One region of the Paenibacillus salivarius genome, then DNA from elsewhere that is predicted to be linked to it. Evidence: riboswitches for the same ligand, from Rfam matches in the RefSeq annotation. Region 1 holds a riboswitch; each other region holds the start of a gene.
The links. A riboswitch is a leader RNA that binds a small molecule or an ion and turns the genes downstream of it on or off. The one in region 1 is predicted to bind cyclic di-AMP.
Positions count from the first base shown of each region.

Region 2: another riboswitch for cyclic di-AMP. It lies ahead of ACSFXJ_RS20890 (TrkH family potassium uptake protein); the one in region 1 lies ahead of ACSFXJ_RS00140 (G5 domain-containing protein).
Region 3: another riboswitch for cyclic di-AMP. It lies ahead of ACSFXJ_RS05015 (hypothetical protein); the one in region 1 lies ahead of ACSFXJ_RS00140 (G5 domain-containing protein).

Region 1 is NZ_CP195592.1:25,705-33,499, forward strand. Features, by position in the region: gene rsmI (16S rRNA (cytidine(1402)-2'-O)-methyltransferase) at 1-225, shown strand, start outside; gene ACSFXJ_RS00125 (AbrB/MazE/SpoVT family DNA-binding domain-containing protein) at 332-586, opposite strand; gene ACSFXJ_RS00130 (HD domain-containing protein) at 884-2,170, shown strand; gene ACSFXJ_RS00135 (TatD family hydrolase) at 2,187-2,957, shown strand; cyclic di-AMP (ydaO/yuaA leader) riboswitch at 3,148-3,359, shown strand; gene ACSFXJ_RS00140 (G5 domain-containing protein) at 3,620-4,756, shown strand; gene tnpA (IS200/IS605 family transposase) at 4,991-5,464, shown strand; gene rnmV (ribonuclease M5) at 5,649-6,209, shown strand; gene rsmA (16S rRNA (adenine(1518)-N(6)/adenine(1519)-N(6))-dimethyltransferase RsmA) at 6,212-7,102, shown strand; gene yabG (sporulation peptidase YabG) at 7,200-7,795, shown strand, end outside.
Region 2 is NZ_CP195592.1:4,513,971-4,521,765, forward strand. Features, by position in the region: gene ACSFXJ_RS20870 (LysR family transcriptional regulator) at 1-135, shown strand, start outside; gene ACSFXJ_RS20875 (transcriptional regulator) at 1,250-1,918, opposite strand; gene ACSFXJ_RS20880 (cation:proton antiporter) at 2,537-3,778, opposite strand; gene ACSFXJ_RS20885 (potassium channel family protein) at 3,850-4,512, opposite strand; gene ACSFXJ_RS20890 (TrkH family potassium uptake protein) at 4,525-5,859, opposite strand; cyclic di-AMP (ydaO/yuaA leader) riboswitch at 5,934-6,094, opposite strand; gene ACSFXJ_RS20895 (CPBP family intramembrane glutamic endopeptidase) at 6,381-7,795, shown strand, end outside.
Region 3 is NZ_CP195592.1:1,097,105-1,104,899, reverse strand. Features, by position in the region: gene ACSFXJ_RS05040 (histidine kinase) at 1-840, opposite strand, end outside; gene kdpC (potassium-transporting ATPase subunit KdpC) at 928-1,536, opposite strand; gene kdpB (potassium-transporting ATPase subunit KdpB) at 1,569-3,599, opposite strand; gene kdpA (potassium-transporting ATPase subunit KdpA) at 3,613-5,295, opposite strand; gene ACSFXJ_RS05020 (potassium-transporting ATPase subunit F) at 5,328-5,405, opposite strand; gene ACSFXJ_RS05015 (hypothetical protein) at 5,567-5,974, opposite strand; cyclic di-AMP (ydaO/yuaA leader) riboswitch at 6,086-6,247, opposite strand; gene ACSFXJ_RS05010 (ATP-binding protein) at 6,808-7,795, shown strand, end outside.

The DNA.
Region 1 (7,795 bases):
GAGGAGCATCCGCCGCTCGGAGAGTATGTGATTGTGGTTTCCGGGGCTAACCCGGACGAGGTGAAGGAAAAGAAGGATGCCTGGTGGCAGCAGCTATCCATAGAAGATCATGTGAGTCACTATGAGGAGCAAGAGGGGATTTCCCGTAAGGAAGCTATGAAGAAAGCCGCCGCCGACCGGGGGGTATCCAAAAGGGATATTTACAAGAAATTACTAGAGGAGTAAAAAAAAGGGGCCTTCACAGGCCGGGTTCAAGCCTGGAAGGCACCAAGGAGATATGAAAAAGGTTAGAATTAACAGTTTTCAATAAATCTATTATATACTATAAATCTTAATTTGTCACAGGGGTAGGAAGCTCAGTGAGACATTCCTGGCAAATAATTTTGCCTTTGAAGTATGTGACATTCTCGGCGTTGCCGCAGAAGATGCAAGCAGGCTCATATTTCTTCAGCATGATCCGTTCACCGTCGACATAGATTTCAAGGGCATCCTTTTCTCCAATACCGAGCGTACGGCGCAATTCGATCGGAATGACGACCCGACCCAATTCGTCTACCTTTCTTACAATACCTGTTGATTTCATCATAACTGATAATAGCTCCTCTCGCTATAAATTAAAAGTGTCATTATTCGACAAACTTCTATCTTTTATGATAATTATGATACCAACCATTGCCATAACAGTCAACCTATTTATGGTAGAGTTCTTTTAAATTTCTAATTTTAAATATTGATAGGGCTTGCCATAACGGCAAATGATGCTATAATCACCTCTTTTTCAGCGTTCGACATATTGGAAAACCATGATATTACAATGTTCGACACCATTCGACACAAACCAACCGGTTCAGTCACAAATATACAAGAAAGGAGCTTTTGAAAAATGAGAATGCCGCTTTCAGAAGAAAAAGTATTCAAAGATCCGGTGCATAACTACGTTCATGTTCAAGACGAACTGATTTGGTCTCTCATTAATACGCCGGAATTTCAGCGTCTCCGGAGAATCCGCCAATTGGGAACCTCTTATTTGACTTTTCACGGGGCGGAGCACAGCCGATTTTCCCACTCGCTGGGAGTTTATGAGATTACCCGGCGAATTATTTCGCAATTTGAACGGGCAAATTACCCCGATTGGCCAAAAGAAGAAAGAATGGTCGCTCTTTGCGCGGCTTTGCTTCACGATCTGGGGCACGGTCCGTTTTCGCATTCGATCGAGCAGGCATTTCAAATGCATCATGAAGACTGGACCTGCAAAATATTGCTGGGTGACACGGAGGTCGGTACGGTCCTTCGCCAGGTAAGCCCCGACTTTCCCGAAAAGGTGGCCGCCGTCATCCGCAAGGATTACGAGCACCCGATTGTCGTAAACCTTGTTTCCAGTCCGCTCGACGCCGATCGGATGGATTATTTGCTGCGTGACGCCTATTTCACCGGGGTCAATTACGGGACGATCGACATGGACCGAATTTTGAGAATGCTGCGTCCGTTCCAGGGAAGAATTGTCGTAAAGGAATCAGGCATGCATGCGGTGGAAGACTACCTGATGTCCAGGTATCAGATGTACTGGCAGATCTATTTTCACCCGGTAACCCGCAGCTCGGAAATTATTTTGCGGCAAATTTTCCGGCGGGCCAAGGAGCTTTACGCCGAAGGCCATTCATTCGCCTTCCTGCCGGACCCGCTACCGGGCCTATTTCGGGGCAACTTGACGGTCAGGGATTATCAGCTGCTCGACGAGGCGTTGGTGCAGACCGCATTTATGCAATGGCGTAAAGAACCGGATGAATTACTGAGCGATCTGTGCGGCCGGTTTTTAGACAGAAAACTGTATAAATATGTAGAAACGGATGCAATCGACCTGGAAACGATTGACGAGATTCGCCATGCTTTTAAGGCGGCGGGGCTCCATCCGGATTACGATCTGGAAATTGATTTTCCGACCGATCTGCCTTATGATGTGTTTCGTCCGGACGGCGAATCCCGGGACAAGCAGATTCTGCTGCTCGACCGGCAGGAACGGCTTCGGGAAATTTCCGAAGTTTCCGACATCGTGCGCTCGATCAGCGGGCTGCACCGGGGAAGATTTCATTTGTACTTTCCGGATAATAAATTGGCGGCTTTCAAAGACCGTTTACCGAAGGAAATCGCTAAACTATTCGATTTGTCATAGCTAGGGAGGATGCATAATGGAGTTATTCGATACACATACGCATATGGATGCGGCGCAATTTGACGGCGATCGGGAGGAAGCGCTTCAGCGTGCGCTGGATCAAGGGGTAACGCGGATGATCAATATCGGTTTTAACCGTGAGACTATCCCGACTACGATGAAGCTCGCGGAATCTTATGATTTTATATATGCCGCTGTCGGCTGGCATCCGCAGGACGCCATTACAATGAAAGAAGAGGATTTGGACTGGATTGCCGAACTTGCCAAGCATGAGAAAGTTGTCGCGATTGGCGAAATCGGACTTGATTATTATTGGGATACGTCCCCGAAAGACGTGCAACATGAAGTGTTCCGCAAACAAATCCGTCTGGCGCGGGAGCTCAAAATGCCGATTTGCATCCATAACCGCGATGCGCATGAAGACGTAGTACGCATTCTCCGTGAAGAGAAGGCCGATGAAATCGGCGGGGTTATGCACTCTTACTCGGGGAGTTGGGAAATTGCCAAAATGTGTCTGGATTTGGGATTTCATTTGTCGTTTGGCGGACCGATTACGTTTAAAAATGCAAAACAACCGAAAGAGGTCTTGGCGAAGACTCCGCTTGACCGTTTGCTGATCGAAACGGACGCCCCATATTTAACACCTCATCCATTTCGTGGAAAGAGAAACGAGACCGGACATGTCCGGTTGGTTGCCGAAGCCGCGGCTGAATTAAAAGGGATTTCCGTGGAGGAACTGGCAGAAATTACAACCAGGAATGCGCTGGAACGATTTGGAATTCGGTGAAATCGGGAGGAAAACCGATGAAAAAAGGAGCAAACGAGAAAGATTAATGCATTTTAACCAACTGAACCGAGTTTATTACATTTTTTTAACCATTTATTAAAATAAACGTTCTTGATTGATCCTTTACAACCTGCATCGAAACAGGATAGAATCTTTTCAGTAATCATTTTGGAGGATTACATGGTTCCATGAACCAGTCTCGCTGAATCTCCGGCAAACGGAGAACGGGGGAACCAAATGCAGCCGGCAGGCATAATGGCCAATCGGTTTGTGGTTGATTTCTTCTTGGGTCATTGGGGTGAATTCGAGGTCATTGCGCCATGAGCGAATGAACTGAGAAAGGGCGGGTCTCTCGCGTCCTAACCCGACAGCTAACCTCGTAAGCGTACAATGAGAGGGCAAACTCGTGCATCCTATTACATCAGGACGATCCGGAAGCCACGAAAGAGAGCCTCTTACTCTTTCTTTAGGCTTCTTTTGTTTTGAATAAACGTAGTAGGGTCATCATACTGTTGTATACAGGAGGTGACAATGCCGAGAAGACTGGGGCAGGATGCGAAGTACGGGTCACGAAGAACGTATTTCGTAAAAATGAAATGTAGTCACGTCAAATTCAAGCTAAATCGTTCTAGACGGCGGGACTATGAAGGAGGACGGAAGAAATGGGCATTTTCCGCAAATTGGAGACCCATGAATCACGCTCATCCAGCATGTCTTACGCAATGCGGTGGAAACAAGAACATTTACGTCAAGCAGCGGTTGTAGGCTTGTTAGCCATCGCGGTAGTTCTCATCATCCTGATTTGGGTTTACGGGCAAAGCAGCAAGAAAGTTCATCTGGTGGTCGACGGGGAGAGCCAAACGATCGAAACCCGCCAATCGCTGGTCAATGAAGTATTGGACGAACAGTCCATCGTACTGAACCGGGGGGACGAAGTGTCGCGTCCGCTCGACAGTAATCTTGAAGACGGTGACCGGATCGTCATTGAGCGTGCGGTTCCGGTTCAAGTCAGCGTAGACGGTAAGACAACCATCCATTACACGACAGAAGACAGCATTCGGAAGACCATCGAGGAACTCGGGATTACGTTGAACCAGGACGACAAAGTTACTCCTGCGCTGGACAGCAAAGTGAGTGAAAATCTGGACATCAAGATCGTACGAGTGACCAAACAAACGGTACAGTCCAAAGAAAATGTGCCATTTTCCGTGGTAAAGACTTCTGACGAGTCGTTGCTAAAAGGTAAAACCAAAGTGGTTTCCGAAGGCAGCGAGGGTGTTGTCGTGCATAATATCGAAAAAGTTTATGAAGACGGAGTCTTCGTGTCCAAGCGTTGGCTTGGCAAAGAGGTCGAGAAGGAGGCCTCGCCGAAAGTGGTCGCCGTAGGCACGAAGAAACCGACAGCCGTTGCAGCCGCAAGCATTTCCCGTACTGGAGATTCGGTGAATATCAGCGGACTGACGACGAAAGGCGGCGTCTCGTTTAAATATAAAAAAGTACTTAAAAACGTGACCTTAACCGCATACTCCTCGGAGGAAGACGGAATCGGCACGCGTACCGCCTCCGGCACCCGCGTGACGGAAGGCCGGACGATCGCTGTCGACAAAAGCGTCGTTCCTTTGGGATGGTGGGTCTATATTGAGGGCATCGGCTTCCGTAAAGCGGAGGACACCGGCGGTGCCATCAAAGGCAATAAAATAGACGTTTATTACGATTCCCTGAAATCGGCGGAGAACTTCGGCCGTAAGAAAGGGCGGACCGTATATGTCATCGGACCGACCAAACCGGAGCTCAACTAACCGCCGCGTTTACTTTGGGCAGGGAATGATATAATATTAGGATGATGAATAAGACACGGATAAGAAGAGGAGAATTCCTCTTCTTTTTGTTGCGGCTTTAGCCAGTTGAGCTCGCGAAGCGTGCGAAACAAAAAACCACCCGCTATGCGGGTGGAGGGATCAAGGGTTTGACCAACAAGACCATTCCAATAAAATTGAGATGTTCAGGCTCAATAATGAAAGGAATGGTCTTAGATGGCAAACAAGAGCTATAGTCTAGCTCACACGAAGTGGATGTGCAAATACCACATTGTGTTCACCCCGAAGTATAGACGGAAAGAAATTTATAATCAAGTGAGAAAAGACTTGATCGAGATTTTCAAGCGTTTGTGTAAATACAAGGGAGTGGAGATAATAGAGGGCCACATGATGCCGGATCATGTACATATGTTAGTAGCAATTCCCCCAAAAATCTCAGTATCATCATTTATGGGATATCTGAAGGGAAAAAGCTCGTTGATGATATTCGAGAAACACGCGAGCTTAAAGTATAAGTATGGGAATCGGAAATTTTGGGCGGAAGGATATTACGTCAGTACTGTTGGCTTAAATGAGGCCACCGTCGCAAAATATATACGTGAGCAAGAAGCACATGATCAAGCAATTGATAAACTGAGCGTGAAAGAGTATGAAGATCCCTTCAGCAGGAACAGCAGCAAGAAGAAGTAAACCAGTTTAACTGGTAAGTGAAAGTGACAAATAACACTGAGCCTGAACAATTTTATTGTCAGGCTAGCGTCTTTAGGCGCAGTTTGGCAACAGGGGGTTATACCCCAAGAGCAAACCACCCGTTGGACGGGTGGTTATGATTGTAATTATGACTTTAATAAATGTTGGGAAGGTTGAGAAGTGCATGATCAAAGAGGTCATTGTGGTGGAAGGCCGGGACGATACCGTCGCGGTGAAGCGGGCGGTGGAAGCCGACACCATTGAGACCGGCGGTTCGGCGATTAACGAGACGACGCTGCGGAAAATTGAGCTGGCGATGGAGCGGCGCGGGGTGATTATTTTCACGGATCCCGATCATGCCGGGGAGCGGATCCGTAAAATCGTGGCCCAGCGCGTGCCGGGCTGCAAGCACGCTTTCCTGCGTGAGGCCGACGCCACCAAGGGCGACGATATCGGCGTCGAGAATGCGTCGCCAAAGGCGATTCGCGAGGCGCTTTCCCGCGTCCGCAGCGAGGCCGTCCCTGGAGCGGAAGAAGACCTCAGGCAAGTGGAGTGGGAAGACTTGCTGGAAGCCGGACTGATCGTGCACGAGGATGCGGCAGCCCGCCGGCGTTTTATGGGCGAACGGCTCGGAATCGGATATTGCAACGGCAAGCAGTTTTACAAGCGCCTTGGGATTTTCCGGATTAGCCGCGCGGAATTTTGCGACGCACTGGCCCAACTCAAGAATGAAAGGGGCGAATAACTGTGGAAGTAAGAGAAGATGTGTCTACGCCGCGCCGGACGAAGGAAATTATCGAGAGGCACGGTTTTTCGTTTAAAAAGAGCCTTGGCCAAAACTTTCTGATCGACCAGAACATTCTGGCCAAGATCGTCGGAGCGGCCGGGTTGGACAAGTCCAAGGGGGCGCTGGAGATCGGTCCGGGGATCGGCGCATTGACGGAGAAACTGGCCCGGGAAGCGGGGCGCGTAGCCGCCGTCGAAATCGACCAGCGACTGCTGCCGATCCTGGAGGAAGTGTTGGCTCCCCATCCGCATGTAAAAGTCATTCATGGCGATGTCCTGAAGCTTGATCTTCATGCTTTGTTTGCGTCCGAATTCGCGGAATGCAGCTCGGTCAGCGTCGTGGCCAATCTGCCATACTATGTGACGACCCCGATTCTGATGAATCTGCTGGAGGCCGGGTTACCTCTGGAAAATATCGTCGTGATGATTCAAAAAGAGGTCGCCGAACGGATGGCCGCGGCCCCCGGCGGGAAAGACTATGGAAGCTTGAGTATCGCGGTTCAGTACTATAGTGAACCGGAGCTTGTTTGCACTGTACCCCACAGTGTCTTTATTCCGCAACCGAACGTGGAGTCCGCGGTTATTCGCCTGAAGGTACGTAAGACGCCTCCGGTGGACGTCGAGGATGAATCCTTTTTCTTCGAAGTGGTCCAAGCCTCCTTTGCCCAACGGCGAAAAACGATTGCCAACAACCTCAAAACCCGTTTCTTCCCGGGAGAGGGCCGGGAACGGCTGGAATCGTTGCTTGCCGAAGCGGGCATAGCTCCGTCGCGGCGCGCGGAGACGCTGAGCCTGCAGGAATTCGCGGGCCTTAGCAATACGTTTTTTAAAGCCGGTTTAAAAAAGATATAAGCTTTTTGATTTGCCTCGTGATCAAAAGATGACTTTTTGAATTACCTCTCGGAACCAATCCCTGGGTTCGCCCATAGGATGGGTTGAGGTGATTGATTTGACGAATTTGGGTGACTTGGTCGTCCGCAAATCGTACGGTGGGGATGTGACTTTTCGGGTCGAGAACATCGTACGGGAGCAGGCCATCATAAAAGGAACGGAATTTCGTTTGCTGGCGGACGCTCCTTTGACCGACCTGATGAAGGTAAGTCCGAGCGCTACGGGCGAAAAAACGCAGCGGGCGCGGATCAAGGCTACCGAATCGCTGGAACGGCTGCATAAGGACCGGCAAGAGCTGACGGAGCGAAGCCATTCCGTTTTGGGACGGGAGTGGTATACCGCCGGAGAGCCTTCGTTTTTCGAGGTACCGGGAAAGGTGCTCCATTTGGACGGAGACGAGCGGTATTTGAAAAAGAGCCTTAGCCTGTACGAAAAACTGCGCGTCCCGGCACAGGGATATTACGTCACCGAGTCGCAGATGGCCGGCGCGCTATACCGCTTGCTGCCGAGTATTCAGCCCGATGTGGTCGTGATAACCGGCCATGATGGAGTTCTGAAAAATCGGCCGACGGCGGATCTTTATAATTTATCGAGCTATAAAAACTCCAAGCACTTTGTCGAGGCGATTCAGGCCGCACGCAGGTATGAACGCAA
Region 2 (7,795 bases), 1.2 Mb from region 1:
GTTCCCATGAAGGAGCTGGAGCAGACGCGCCGGGAAACTTGTCTCGTGTATGCCGACCGTTCGGATCTGAATAGCGAGACCCGGGAATGGTTTACGGAAATCAGGGAAATCCTGGCGGAGACGCTGTCGCAATAAGGCGAATCGCTTCCCTGTTGCGGGGACCCGGCGTGGTGGGGGAGAGCGATGGGGAGCAGAGCGATGGCGCATGTACTACCAACGGGGTACCCATTGGCATTGCCCCCATTTCCGGACCTCATTTGCCGGTTTCTCATTTGACGGTCCTGGCGATCGATTTGGTGATTTCTAGTCCTACGATTTCAGCACCTGTTTCAGGGCATGTTTTTGGACTATTTCATGGCCTTAGAATTTCCGTTCCTGTTTCTGATTCTACGAACGATTTCCGATTCAAGGACTCCCTGTTCGGCGATTCCGATTCTCGTTTCCGAACCCTACGACACCAGACCCTAACGGAAGTCAGCGACCTTATTTCCACAATTTCGGCGATATCCCAACTCTTACGGAACTCAGAGCCGTTATTTGCTTATTATCCGGCAATTTTTCGCAAAATGAGGGCAATAACGTCGCTGAGTTCCGTTAATTCTCATAAACTCTAATTTTTCGCCGAATAACGGCTCTCAGTTCCGTAAGCCTCCCCTACCTTGTCCTAACCCCGTTATGCTTCTGTCTTGCTTCTGTCTTGCTTCTGTCTTGCTTCTGTCTTGCTTCTGTCTTGCTTCTGTCTTGCTTCTGTCTTGCTTCTGTCTTACCCCTGTTCTGACTTACTCTGTCCTGCCTCTACCCTTCTCTACCCTGCTTTGCCCCTGTTTTGCCTTTGTCCTCTCTGTGCTACCCTGTCCTCTCCTGCCCCTGCCTTGCCCCTGTTTTACCTTTGTCCTCCCCTGTGCCACCCTGTCCTCTCCTGCCCCTGCCTTGCCCCTGTTTTACCTTTGTCCTCCCCTGTGCCACCCTGTCCTCTCCTGCCCCTGCCTTGCCCCTGTTTTACCTTTGTCCTCCCCTGTGCCACCCTGTCCTCTCCTGCCCGTATTTTGCCCCTAATTACTCCTACCCTGCTCCCCCTGCTTTCCTCCTGCTTTCCCCCTGTTTTGCCCCCTAATTACTCCTGCTCTGCTCCTCCTACCCTGCTCCTGTCTTGCCCCTATGCTGCCCCGCTCCTGTTACGCTTACTTTGCCCTCCCCTGTTTTGCTCCTGCCCTACTCTTTTTCTGCCTCTGTCCTGTCTCGCCCCTTCCTATCCACCCAAGTTCCGTATGCTATGTCCAACATTCAACTGATATGTACGAAACCGCAAGTTTCCGCCTGCCACCACTAAATGTTGCTTCTCCACCAAACCATGCAGCACGTTTCGAGCATAACGATCGGTTACCCGAAGATGGCCCGCGAGCTCGGTTGGCGTAAATGGCCTCAAAAGTCTCCGCGCATATCTTACCGCTTCCGCCTCCATAAAATTCAACCGGGCATTCACGTCGAACGAAAGACATTTCCCTATGAACGATAAAACCAACTGCTTGCAGAACTCCGGTTCTTCCTGAATCGATAAATACGCAACCGGCAAGTAGATCCAATCGTCGAGCGACAACAAACTTTGTCTGCGGCACAAGTCCTTGAAGCGTTTAGTGTCCAAATCTCTGGCATGCGACCGATAATCCTGAATTTCGATATCTCCCCTGGCATCCCCCGGCAAAAAGGCCAGATCGAGATAGCGGAATCCGTTATTGAAATCGCGCACCTCCCATTCCGGATACAAATGATCGAAGTTACGAACAACGGGATACCAGATCGAACGCAAAAACTCCACAGTTCCATGGCTGAGTCCCTTTTGTAACAGTTCCCTTCTTCGATGGTTTTTTTCCTGTTCAATTTGCTTTTGGATCCACATCTCATATTCTTTATTAAACATGAAACCCACTCCTTCTCTAAAAATAAAAAAGCCGCTTCGATACATTTAAGTATCAAAGCGGCATGTGCTTCATGACCGTTTGCTTGAGTATAGCATTGTGATTTGCCCCGGATCAAGCGAGAATTCGGAGTTTAGCCGGAATATCGTCCGGTCCCCTGATCCCGATTTTGAATATAACGGAACTGAGAGACCTTATTTTGAAAAAAAGGGGCAATATACGCATCCTAACGGAACTCACTGCCTCTATTCGCCTATACAGACGTCAATTTTCCGCTATTCATAGTCAATAGCGTCGCTGAGTTCCGTTAGCATTCAAAAACGCCCTTTTTTCGGCGAATAAGGTCTCACAGTTCCGTAAGCGGCGGTATATATCTCAATACTGCAGGAGCGGGCCATGGCACATCTCTCAACACCTCGGGAGCGGACCACGGCACATCTCGCAACACCGCGGGAGCGGGCCATGGCACATCTCTCAACACCGCGGGAGCGGGCCATGGCACATCTCTCAACACCGCGGGAGCGGGCCATGGCACATCTCTCAACACCACTGAAGCGGGCATAGAAGCGGACCATGGCACCTGCCACACTCCGCGGAAAAGCCATCCCCGCCTCCAATCCTCAACCGCCCTCCACGCTCTCCACTTCCAGGCCGAGCTTCCGCGCCACCCATGCGGTGGTGCTCGCCTGGATGACGATCGTCAGCACGATCGCCATAAACGTGATCGCGGAGATGATCTCCGCATGGGCGATGCCCATCCCGACGATCATGCCGGATAGCGCGGCCGGAATGACGCCGGTTTCGCGGACCCAGCACATAAAAAGCAGCTCGCGCCAGCTCCACTTGACTTTGCGGTCCGGCAAAGCGCATAACAGCACGGTCAGCGGACGCGCGACGAACATCAGCAGGAGTACGGCGCCCAAACTTTGCCAGAGGTAGTGCCCGAGCGTGCCGAAATTCACCTGGCTGCCCAGCAGGACGAAGATCAGCATCCGCATGATGACCGTCGTATTTTCCGCAAACGATCCGACTTCGAGTTGCTTTTCTTCCATAGAAAGGTTGAACGCTTCCGCATTGCCCCAGATCACCCCGGCCACAAAAGTCGCCATAAATCCGCTGACATGCGCCAGATCGGCGATCAAATAGCTGGACAATGCGCAGACGAGCATAACGATCGTAGTATACTCCCGGAAAATGCCGTGCCGCGCATGCCCTGCCAAATAGGTGAGAACGCCCGAGATGAGCAGGCCGATCAAAATCCCGCCGACCGCGGTTTTCAGGAAATCCCAGGTCATGACGGCGAAATTCAGCTCCCCGCCGCCGGCAACCGCCGCCAACAAAGCAAAGGTAAGAATAGAGCCCGTCGCATCGTTGAACGCCGATTCGCTTTCGACCGTTTCCCGGACGCGTTCCTTGATTTTTACCTGCTTGAACACCGGTATGATCGACGCCGGGTCGGTCGAGGCAATGACTGCTGCCGCCAGGAATGCAAACACCCAGTCGACGCCGAACAGATAGTGAACGCCGATGCCAACCGCCAGCACCGATATGATGACGCCGGGAACGCTGAGCAGGGAGAGCGTGATCCATACTTTTTTCAGTCCGCCGAGCTTCAAATTTCTCCCGCCGTCAAACAAGATCAATGCGGATCCCACAGTCAAAATAAGCTGATTGATCAAAGACCCGCTCGATTCATGAATCAGCTTCAGCCCCGGGCCGAGCAGCATCCCCACCGCGATAAACACGGCGACGTCAGGCAGCTTCAGCCAGGAGGCCAACTTCCCCGAGACCATACCTATACTGATCACAAATAAAACGAGAATAAGAAAATGCCGAATCGCTTCCGTTGCGGCCGATTCCATGTCCGTCACACTCCACTGCGGGATCGCACTGCCCAATAGATCAATATTCAAAAAAATAATAATAGCCTGAACTACTCATTAACGATAGCTTCGAATTCCTCGATATTTTTCTTGGCGCCGATAATGACCATGATATCGCCAAGCTCCAAATGATCCATCGCCGTTGGCGCAATAATGACGCCGTTCTCCCGGTGAATCGCCACGATGCTGCAGCCGAAACGCGTACGGGGATTGAGTTCGCCCACATTTTTTCCGTTCAGGCAAGCCGGCACGTTCATTTCCACGATGCTGTATTCCTTGGAAAGTTCGATGTAATCCAGCAGATTCGGTGTTACGAGCTGATGGGCCACGCGGATTCCCATATCCCTTTCCGGGAAAATCACCCGGTCAACGCCAAGCTTCTCCAAGGCCCGCCCGTGCAGGACCGAGATCGCCTTGGCCACGACCGTCTTGATGCCTAGATCCTTAAGCAGGATGGCGCTAAGGATGCTCATCTGGATATCGTCCCCGATCGCGACGATCCCGCAGTCAAAATTTCGCACGCCCAGCGATTTCAAAACCTCTTCATCGGTCGCATCGGCCACGACGGCATGCGTCAGCCGGTCTTCCCATTCATCGACCACTTCCTCGTCGCGGTCAATTCCCAGAACCTCGTATCCGAGGTCCATCAGCTCAAGCGCCAGACTGGAACCGAAGCGCCCAAGCCCGATCACTACAAACTGCTGTGTTTTCATCTCATTTTCCCCTTATCCTATAATCATTTTGCCTTCGGGATGTTTATATAATTCTTTACCCTTCTTCGGCCCAAGCGCATAGGCCAGCGTCAGAGGGCCAAGCCGTCCGGCAAACATGGTGAAGCTGATAATGATTTTGCCTATAACCGTCAGCTTTCCGGTCAAACCCATCGTGAGTCCCACGGTACCGAAAGCGGAGGTCGTTTCAAATAATATGCTCAGGAAATTTGCATCCTCCGTGGTGGACAATATCATTGCCACCGCAATGACGAGAAACAAGGCAAGCATCGTAATCGTTACCGCCTTGAAGATCCGTTCCTGCACGAGCCGGTACCGGAAAAGCACGAGATCCGACCGCCCCCGAATCATGGAGATTACCGCCCCGATCAGAATCGTAAAGGTCGTCGTCTTGATCCCGCCCCCGGTGGAGCTCGGCGATGCCCCGATAAACATCAGGATGATCATGAAGAACTGGGTCGCTTGTCGGAGAGTGCCGATATCCAGCGTGTTGGCCCCTGCCGTCCGCGGCGTGACCGACTGAAAGAACGAGCTCCATATTTTACCGCTCCAATTCAGCGGCTCCAAGGATTTCGGATTCGTAAACTCAAATACAAAAACCACGACCGCGCCGATCAAAATCAAAGCCGACGTCATCGAAAGCACCACTTTGGAATGCAGCGACAGCTTGCGGCGTTTGCGGAACTCGATCAAATCGGACAGAACGATAAAGCCGATCCCCCCCGATACGATCAGGAACATCGCCACGAAGTTTACGATCGGATCATCGACATAGCCGGTGAGGCTGCGATACTCGCCAAACAAGTCGAAGCCGGCATTATTGAACATCGAGACCCCGTGAAAAATCCCGAAATACACGGCGCGCCCCAACGGCATGTCAAACGCCCAGCGGATGGCGAACAGCAAAGCGGCGCAGCTTTCGATCACCAAGGAATAGATCAGCACCTTTTTGATCAGCCGAACGATCCCTTCCATCGAGCTCTGGTTCATCGCCTCCTGCAGGATCAGCCGGTCCTTCAGCGAAATTTTGCGTTTGAACACAAGCGCGAACAGGGTGGCCATCGTCATGAAGCCGAGACCGCCAACCTGGATAAGCAGCATGATGACGATCTGGCCGAAGACGGAAAAATAGGTTCCCGTATCGACCACAACGAGTCCCGTAACGCATGTCGCCGACGTCGCCGTAAAAAAGGCGTCGATAAACGGAAGCGTCTCGCCGGTCGTGCTTGAAATCGGCAGCATCAGGAGTAGCGACCCCACCAGAATGATTGCCGCAAAGCCCAGTACGAGGATTTGTGGCGGCGAAAATTTGAGCCATTTCGATAACAATACGTTTCACCTCACACTAAAATGGGCCAAAAAAGAACAAAGAAAAAAAGCACTGGAAATCCAATGCTTTTGATTGGTCCCTGCTGCAAAGGCCTACGAGGTTAGCTGACGGATTCGGGCTTGCGCGGCCTGCCCTATTCGTTTGTTCACCAGGCACCTGACCCGTGAAACAAACGAAATTCACCCCTAAAAATCGGTTCCCCCGTTTTCTTTGGAAATTCGGCCATCCTATTTAGTTTCAATTGTTTTCATTTCATTTTCGTCAAATGGATTATAAGCTTTATTCCGCTCCGCCACAAAGGTTTATTAGGTTGAAAAAACCCCATAATAACTTAAATGCGCTGAATCCTGCCGCAAGGTATTCCGTTATCAGAGCCATGCTTGTTTTTGCCGTAGTTATTTCGACTTTTCACGGAAAACCTCTGTTCCCTAGCGAAGTATCCCGCCCTGTGTTATCTTTACTTTGACAAAAGCGTCCAGAAATCATACTGATTCAAAAAAACAAATAAAGGAGTTTTTGCATGCAATCCGAACCAAAACCGCAAGCATGGAGGATGAAAACCGGAACATTATGGGTACTTGCCGCCATCAGCGTAGTGGTATTTATCCTTTGTCAGATCGTCCCTAATTCCGACTCGGAATCTCAGCAGCTTGAGCAATCGACCCAGGTGATAACTACCGATCAAGCCGCCGAGCACGCCCGTCAATTTGCCAAAAATACGCTGGGATTTTCAGGCGCTCTTGAAGATCCGTTGATCACTTACGAGTCCCGGTCCGATCTTTACGGTTATTTGACCCGCGAGGATCTGATGGGGGATTATTTAAAAAAATTCGATAAACAATTTCCTACGGATGTGTTCCAAGTCCGTTTTGATCAGCCGGGGAACGGGCTGGGGGCGCTGACGGTCGATGTACATATGAAATCCGGGGCCGTCGTCGGCTTCGAGGAAAAACAGACAACCGGAAACAGCCTTATCGACCTTCTGGAAGATACGAAAAACGGTACCGGCGCCTTGGAGCCCGCGGAAAGCATGATGAGCTGGGAGGAAAAGATGGATGCGGCGCAACCGTACTTAAAGGCACTCGGTTTTCAAGACGATGTTCAATTTATGGTCGACGAATCGCCGGAGGGGATTTACCTGACGATTACCGATTATGAAATCGGAAAATCTCAGGCGGAGGTTCTGGTCAGCTTTTACGGCGATCGGGTTTCCGGGATCGAGAGCACATTTACGGTTCCGCAAGAATATACCGACTATGTAGACAAACAGACGACCATCGCCAGCTGGCTCACTTATCTGGGCTACGGGTTGCTGACCTTCGTGCTCGGCATTCTTGCCATCGTCTACAGTGCATTGACAAAGGTTCACACGTCGTTCAAACGCGGGATCTTTCTTGCTTCCGTCTATTTCGTCATTTCGATGTTCTTCGCCTTTAATATGCTGCCTTACTTTGAAAAAGAAGGAATCGACCTTCCCGTGCTGATTTTCACGTTCATCGTCCAAGGCATTATTACATTAATTATGGCCGCATCGGTCTATTTCTCTCTGGTCGGCGGAGACGGACTGTGGCGCAAGCAGGGGATCGCATTATGGGCACGCGCCAAAGAGCCGGGCTACGGACGCCATGTTCTGGCTTCGATGGCGGACGGATACGCTTGGGCGCTCATCCTGTTGGGCGTGCAGTCGGTCATTTACCTCGTGCTTGATAACACCATTCAGAGCTGGTCGACCACGGATGCTTCCCAATCGCCGTATAATATGCTTTATCCGCTGTTATTCCCGTTAGCGGCTTGGATGGCCGGGATCGGGGAAGAAGCCGTATACCGGCTGTTCGGCATTCCGATGCTGAAAAAAATGTTCCGGAGTACGTTCGTAGCCTGCGTTATCACGACGTTGATCTGGGCGCTCGGACATACGCTGTACCCGATCTATCC
Region 3 (7,795 bases), 1.1 Mb from region 1:
AAATGTGACGATCATCAAATCTCCACCCAAGCGTTTGGCAATTTGTTGGCCGCGGCGGACATGAATGGATCCGTTCCAATGGTATTGCGCCGAGACGAGAATGCGTTCCGCTGCTCCGGAAGGCCCGGTTAAACCTTGCTCCATGCGGTATTTTTCGAGGGAATCGTTCACATCTTCCGCCACTAGCCGCAAAGCCAGCTCCCGTAATTTTCCGATGTTGCTTCGCTCAAACAACATGGGCGAGGAGTCACCGTTGACATGCCCCTCCTCCAGCCGTTTCAGTATCGTTTCCGGCGATACGTCGATCAATTGGACTTCATCCGCCATCTCCAATGTGTTTGCCGGGACGGTTTCCTCCACCACGACACCGGTCCATTTTCTCGCCAGTTCCGTCGCGCCGTCGAGTTCGTACACGTTGACGGTTGTGATTACGCTGATGCCATGATTCAGCAAAAATTGGATGTCATCCAGACGTGTCGGAAACTGTGCTCCTTCCCGATTGCGATGGGCAAGCCCGTCAACTAATACCACTTCCGGATTGCGTTTGACCAGCGCCTCGAGGTTCAAGTCCTTACGCTCCATTCCATCCTTGATCCAGTGAATGCTGGGTACACGTTCCAAGTCTCCGAGTTGCTCCACCGTTTCCGGCCGCTGTCTTGTCGAAACCGCACAAATGACGACATCGATTCCCTGCTGCTTCAAATGCTGACCTTCCTGAAGCATGTGGTACGTTTTACCCGAACCGCTGACCGCGCCGATATAGATTTTGAGCCGACCACGGTGCAGCTTGGAAATGGAGTACAGGATTTCTTCCGGCGTCTTCCTGCGAAAACTTCCCACTCTTGTTCCCCCCTTGCGCAAGCTCTTTACTAAAATGCGATAACCCCGCCTATTTGGCCATTGGCAGGGCTCGCAGATGATATTTAACTATTTCATAAGTTCGCGCAGCGCGATGTTCAATTTCAACACATTGACTCTTGGATCCCCGAAAATCCCCAAATCTCGTCCCTCGGTATGTTCTTGTACCAGTTTCTCGAGCTCGCTCGAAGACAAACCGGTCAACTTGCTGATACGCGGAATTTGCACGTTGGCGGATTCTGGCGTAATATGGGGGTCCAGCCCTGAACCGGAGTTCGTGATCAAGGCAATCGGCAATTGGCTAACAGGAACGTCCGGATTGTTTGCCTTCCATGCTTCAACGGATTCCTCCGTCCTTTTCAACAAGTCCGGGTTCGATGGTCCGTAATTGTTGGAACCAGATGCTTCCGCTTTGTATTCAATGCTGGAGACCCGGCCTTGGAAATATTTCGGATCGGTAAAGTTTTGCCCGATTAATTCGGAACCGATGATTTCTCCGTTGCTGCTTTTGATCAAACTGCCGTTAGCCTGACCTGGCATCAACAGTTGCGCGATGCCGGTGCAAACCAGCGGATACACAATTCCGCATATCAAGATGAACAACAGACTGAGCCGAATCATGGAAAACAAGTAAGATCCGCGGGAAAGTCCCTGAACATGCTGCTCCGAATGATTCATTCATTTTCATTCCTCTCTGTATTCCGTTTCAACTACACCCATAAGTGAACGACCATGTCGATCAGTTTAATCCCGACGAACGGCGCGATGACGCCGCCCAGTCCATAGATAAGCAGGTTCCGGCTGAGCAATTGGGCGGAACTCATCGGTTTGTAAGCAACACCCTTCATGGCCAGCGGAATAAGCAACGGGATAATGATCGCATTAAACACAAGTGCCGACAAAATTGCCGACATCGGTGATCCAAGTCCCATCACATTCAGCACGCCCATTTCCGGAATCGCCAGCATGAACATGGCCGGGATGATCGCAAAATATTTGGCGATGTCGTTCGCTACGCTGAAAGTGGTCAAGGCGCCGCGCGTCATTAACAACTGCTTCCCGATCGCCACCACTTCAATGATCTTCGACGGATCGGAGTCGAGATCAACCATGTTGGCCGCTTCCTTGGCCGCAGTCGTGCCGCTGTTCATCGCAAGTCCTACATCCGCCTGCGCGAGTGCCGGGGCATCGTTCGTTCCATCTCCGGTCATGGCTACCAGCTTACCGGCCGCCTGTTCCCGCTTGATCACGGCAATTTTGTCTTCCGGCTTGCTCTCGGCGATAAAGTCATCCACCCCGGCCTCTCGTGCGATTGTCGCTGCTGTCAACGGGTTGTCTCCTGTACACATGATCGTTTTGATTCCCATCTTTCGCAACTGATCGAAACGCTCCCGCATGCCGGGCTTCACCGTATCCTTCAAATAAATGAGTCCGTAAATTCGATTGTCGACGGCAACGGCGAGCGGCGTTCCGCCCTCCGATGCGATCGCGTTCCCTTTTTGTTCCAAATCGGTGGGAATAACCCCTCCTTGTGCACTGACCCAAGCCTTGACTGCGTCAACCGCGCCTTTGCGAACTTTTCGTCCATTCGGCAAATCGATACCGCTCATGCGAGTTTCCGCTTTAAATTCTATGAATTCCGCACCTTCAGCCGCATTCGTTGGATACGTATACCCTTCTTTTTTCATGAGTTCGAGTACGGATCGGCCTTCGGGTGTTTCATCCTTCACTGAACTGACGGCTGCCCATTCGGCTACCGTCTCTACGGTCGTATCCCCAACCGCGATGAACTCGCTGGCCATCCGGTTCCCAAACGTGATTGTACCTGTTTTGTCCAAAATCATCGTATCGATGTCGCCTGCCGCTTCCACCGCTTTCCCTGACATGGCCAGTACATTGAAACGGGTTACTCGGTCCATCCCGGCAATACCGATTGCGGATAATAAACCGCCGATCGTTGTTGGAATGAGACATACCAGCAGCGAAATCAGAACGGGAATCTCCAATTTGATTCCAAGATAATCGGCCATCGGCGCCAATGTCACCACAACGATCAGGAAAATCAGGGTCAGGCTGACAAGCAGGGTATTCAGCGCGATTTCGTTTGGCGTTTTTTGTCTCTTTGCGCCTTCGACCAATGCGATCATCCGATCGATGAACGATTCGCCAGGGTCGCTTGTAATCCGTACGGTTATCCGGTCGCTAACGACCCGCGTGCCGCCGGTTACCGAACTGAAATCGCCGCCTGCTTCTTTGATGACAGGAGCGGATTCGCCGGTAATGGCTGACTCGTCCACGGAAGCGAGCCCATCAATGACCTCCCCGTCACCCGGAATCATCTCCCCTTGCGAGACAATTACAACATCGCCTTTGCGCAGTTCCGTGGACGGAACCACCTTCACGCTGTTGCCGGTCACTTTATTGGCCATGATTTCTTTTTTCGTCTTCTTGAGAGTGTCGGCCTGCGCTTTTCCTCTGCCCTCAGCCAATGCCTCGGCGAAGTTGGCGAACAGCACGGTAAATAGCAAAATTAGAAAAACCGCCAGATTAAATCCAACTCGTCCTTCGGTACCGAAGTAGCCCGGAAACAACGTCATTAACAACACGACGAACGTTCCTGCTTCGACGACAAACATGACCGGATTTTTCATCATGACAACCGGATTTAATTTGATAAAGCTGTCCAAGATCGCCTTTTTGACAATCTCTCCGGACAACATGCTTCTTCGTTTCGTATTCATGATCTCACCTCTTCTATTTCAGGAGCGTCAAATGTTCTGCGATCGGACCGAGAACAAGGGCGGGCAAAAAGGTCAAAGCTCCGATAATCAGTACGATACCGACGAGAATACCCGTAAACAATTTGGTGTCCGTGCGGAACGTTCCGATCGTTTCCGGAACCCATTGTTTCGCCGCCAGGGAACCGGCTACGCCGAGCAATGCCACAATGGAAACGTACCGTCCGAACAGCATGACAAGTCCCGTAGAAACGTTCCAGAACGTTGTGTTGTCAGCCAAACCTTCGAAGCCGGAACCGTTGTTCGCGGCGGAAGACGTATACTCATAAAGCACCTGCGATATGCCGTGGAAGCCGGGATTGCTGATGGCCCCTTTCCCCAAGTCCGTCAAAAAGGCAATGGCCGTAGGCGCAAGAATAATAAGCGGGTGAGCGAGAATCGCGATGGCAACCAGTTTCATTTCTCGAGCTTCAATTTTGCGCCCCATAAATTCCGGCGTGCGGCCGACCATCAATCCGCAAAGGAAGACACCCAATATTGCGTACATAAGCATGTTGACCAAACCGACGCCGTCGCCACCAAACACACAGTTCAGCATCATTTGCGCCAGCGGGACGAGACCGCCCAGCGGCGTCAACGTATCGTGCATGTTATTGACCGTACCTGTTGTAGCCGCAGTCGTAACCGTTGTAAACAAAGCCGACTGCGCTATACCGAACCGAACTTCCTTGCCCTCCATGCTGCCTTGCGAAGCGTCGATTCCGAGCGCATTCAGCGCTGGGTTCCCTCGCAGTTCCGATGTATAAACGATGGACAGGAAGGAGACAAACAAGATGAGCATCGCGCTGAAGATCACCCAGCCCTGTTTTTGATTTCGCGCGAATCTGCCGAACGTATACGTCAGCGCGGCCGGAATGCACCACATGGACAACATCTCGATAACATTGGTTAGCGGATTCGGATTCTCAAACGGGTGCGATGAATTGACGCCCATAAATCCCCCCCCGTTCGTTCCCAAGTGCTTGATCGATACGAGGGAAGCTACCGGACCGATCGCGATTTGCTGCGTCCCGCCTTCAAGCGTAGTCGCTTGAACGGTCGGACTAAGCGTTTGCGGCACTTTCAACGCAACTAGTGCCAATGTCACGATGATCGCCATCGGGATAAGCAAACGGGTGTGCGCTTTGACAAAATCGGTGAAGAAGTTGCCGAGCGTTTTCCCTTTGCTTGTCAAACCGCGAATGAACGCGATCGCTACGACGATGCCGGATGCCGCTGATGTAAACATCATCATCATAATAACAGCCATTTGCGAAAAATAGGACAGACCCGTTTCGCCGCTATAGTGCTGCAAGTTCGTATTCGTCATGAAGCTGATGACCGTATTGAAAGAAAGCGTTGACTCCATGTTATCGATGCCGTTCGGGTTGATCGGCAGCCATTTCTGGATGCGTAAAATCAAATAACTGACCGCCACCAAAATAACGTTGGTCAATATCAAGCTGAGCGTGTATCGTTTCCAGCTCATTTCAGCGCGGTTTTTCAAACCGGTCAGTCCGTAGATCAACCTTTCAATCGGTCCGAATATTTTGTCGGTCCGGTTGGGTTCATTGGAAAATACATGAAAGATGTATGCCCCCAAAGGTTTGACCAAAAAAACTAAAATCACAATGACCGCTACCAGTTGCAAAATGGCCATTTCATGCCCTCCTCAAACATATACAGATCATATTAAAATTTTTCGGGATTCACCAAAGCAAAAACGAGATATAAAAAAATCAAAACCGTAAAAACAGCAACTATTATCATGAGCGTTCTCCCCCCGATTCACCTGCAACTCGTCCGCACCAAGCTAAAAATAAGCAAAACAATCCATATACGCCACCTAGTGTTAAAATCATTGCGATATCCATCATGAATGATCATCCCTCCCTTCAAGCATGTACCCGGTACGTTTGCCTGATATGGATTCAGCTTTCGTTATCAAGCAGAAACGAAACATCATCGCTGCGGGTGTAAATGACATAGCTAGCGCCAAGTCCTTTGTAGATGAGTCTTGCATTGTTGCTGCCGGTGATGATATAGATCGGCTTGCCTGTCCAGGATCGGCAGATCTGAATGTATCGGCAAATCAAGGGCAAACTTGACTCAAACAAGTACACCTTCCCTACCGGTAACTCTGGAATGAGCCAGGTTTCCCGGTCTACAGTATCGACCATTAAGATGTGCTTGACGCCCAAATGTGTCAATCTCGACTTCTCTGTTTCATTATTGGTAATCGCTGCATAAGGTATTCCTTTGATTCGCAACGCTTTAATAAACTGCTCCCCGGTTTTGTTGGGCGCAGAGACGAGTACAAACTCATCTTGAGCTTCCATAGCCAATCTCCTCCATCCTGGTACAGGCAACAAAAAAGAAGCTTTCGGAAGAGGAACTCTTCGTCAGCTTCTTAGGCACGAAAAAACACCGTGTCTAATCACGACAATTGTTGCCTCTCTTAAAGACGCTTACGAGGTTAGCTGTCGGATTCGGGCGTAAGAGTCGCCCTACGCCGGATTTACCGGCGATTCACCCCATGAAGCCGACAAGACCGGCTTCGATTGGTTCCCCCGCTCCTTCGTGTTAATTGAAGAATTCAGCGATTGAAACGATGATTATCATGTTCACGAAACACCACAGAGGCATAAGCACTGTGGTCGAAACTTACGATCACAAGCTTCATCATCCTCTCTCTACAAGGGCCACACTTTTGAAAAGAGCTGCTTCCGCATTTACGAGTTTTGCTTATGGATTCGGGCGGTGAGAGTCGCCCTGCCCCTGCTTAAGCTTCGTATAAGCGGGGGAATTCATCCCTTACGGATCCGGTTGACTTGCTCTCACACAAGCACTGATCCGTAGTTGGTTCCCTCTTGTTCCTGAGTCACAATTAAGCAACTGTAAATGAAAAACAATTCAATTCATGGACGTATGTTACTCCGAGACAAAAAAACTGTAAAGTGAAGCATATTGTATATCCGCTTAAAAAGAGTGCTTTATGTTTGGGAATTCATGACCCTGGCAGAAGATCTTCATTTTTCTCGTATTTACTCATTATTTTGAGGTTTTTCAATCATTTTTACGAAATTTTTACGCCCAGTACCGGTTTATTTTACTCTTTTTTTACAGTAACCTAGAGAGGAGAGACACAAAAAAGAGCAGGATGTGTTTTGCTATGCATAAATGGAATGCGGTATGGATTTCGTTGCGATCGTACGTAAGCACGACTTTGCTGATCGCTCTCATGACCATGGTATTAAAACCGTTTGGTCTTGCTTTTGACTTGGTCAATATTGCTCTTATCTATTTACTCCCGGTTCTTTTCAATGCCGTCTTCGGGGGACTGCGTCCTGCTTTCTACGCGGCGATCCTGGGTGTCTTAGCCTTTGATTTCTTCTTCGTGCCTCCTGTACTGAGCTTTACCGTATCAGACTTGCGCTATCTGGTTTCATTTGGCGTCTATTTGGCGGTGGCAGCATTAACGGCCAGCCTAGCGGCCAAGCTGAAGCAGCAGGTCCTCTTTTCCAAGCAAAGGGAAGCTCACACAGCTGCGTTGTACGCGCTTAGCAAGCAGATGAGCGCGATCGCGGACATCCATTCCATGCTGGACAATTTTTCCCGACAAGTTTCGCAGACCCTTGACACAGAAATCGCGATCTATTTGGCGGATGACCAGAATACCCTGAAACTTGCCCATGAGTCTGCCGATCTTCCTGACTGCAGGCAAGAGAATACGGAAATGTCTATCGCAAAGCGAGTGTTTGAGCACGTCGAGACGGCCGGAATGGAAATTTCGCGTTTGAACGAATCTCCGGGTTATTTTATTCCGCTTCGGACCGAAGACCGCACATATGGTATCATCGCGCTCTATCCGAATGAAGCGCGAACCGGGATCACAACCGAGCAAAAGCGGCTCTTCGAGGCTCTCGGAGGCTTGGCGGCCAGCGCAATCGCTCGCCTCAGGCTGGCGGAGGAAGCCCGAATTGCTCATCTAACAGCAGAGTCGGAACGCCTTCGTACTGCAATTTTGGATTCGGTCTCCCATGAACTACGCACCCCTTTGGCAACCATCATCGGCTCGGCAACCGGTCTGATCGAGGGCGGGCATATTTTCTCTGCAGAGGATCGAATGGAGCTTCTTGTCACGATTCGTGACGACGCCC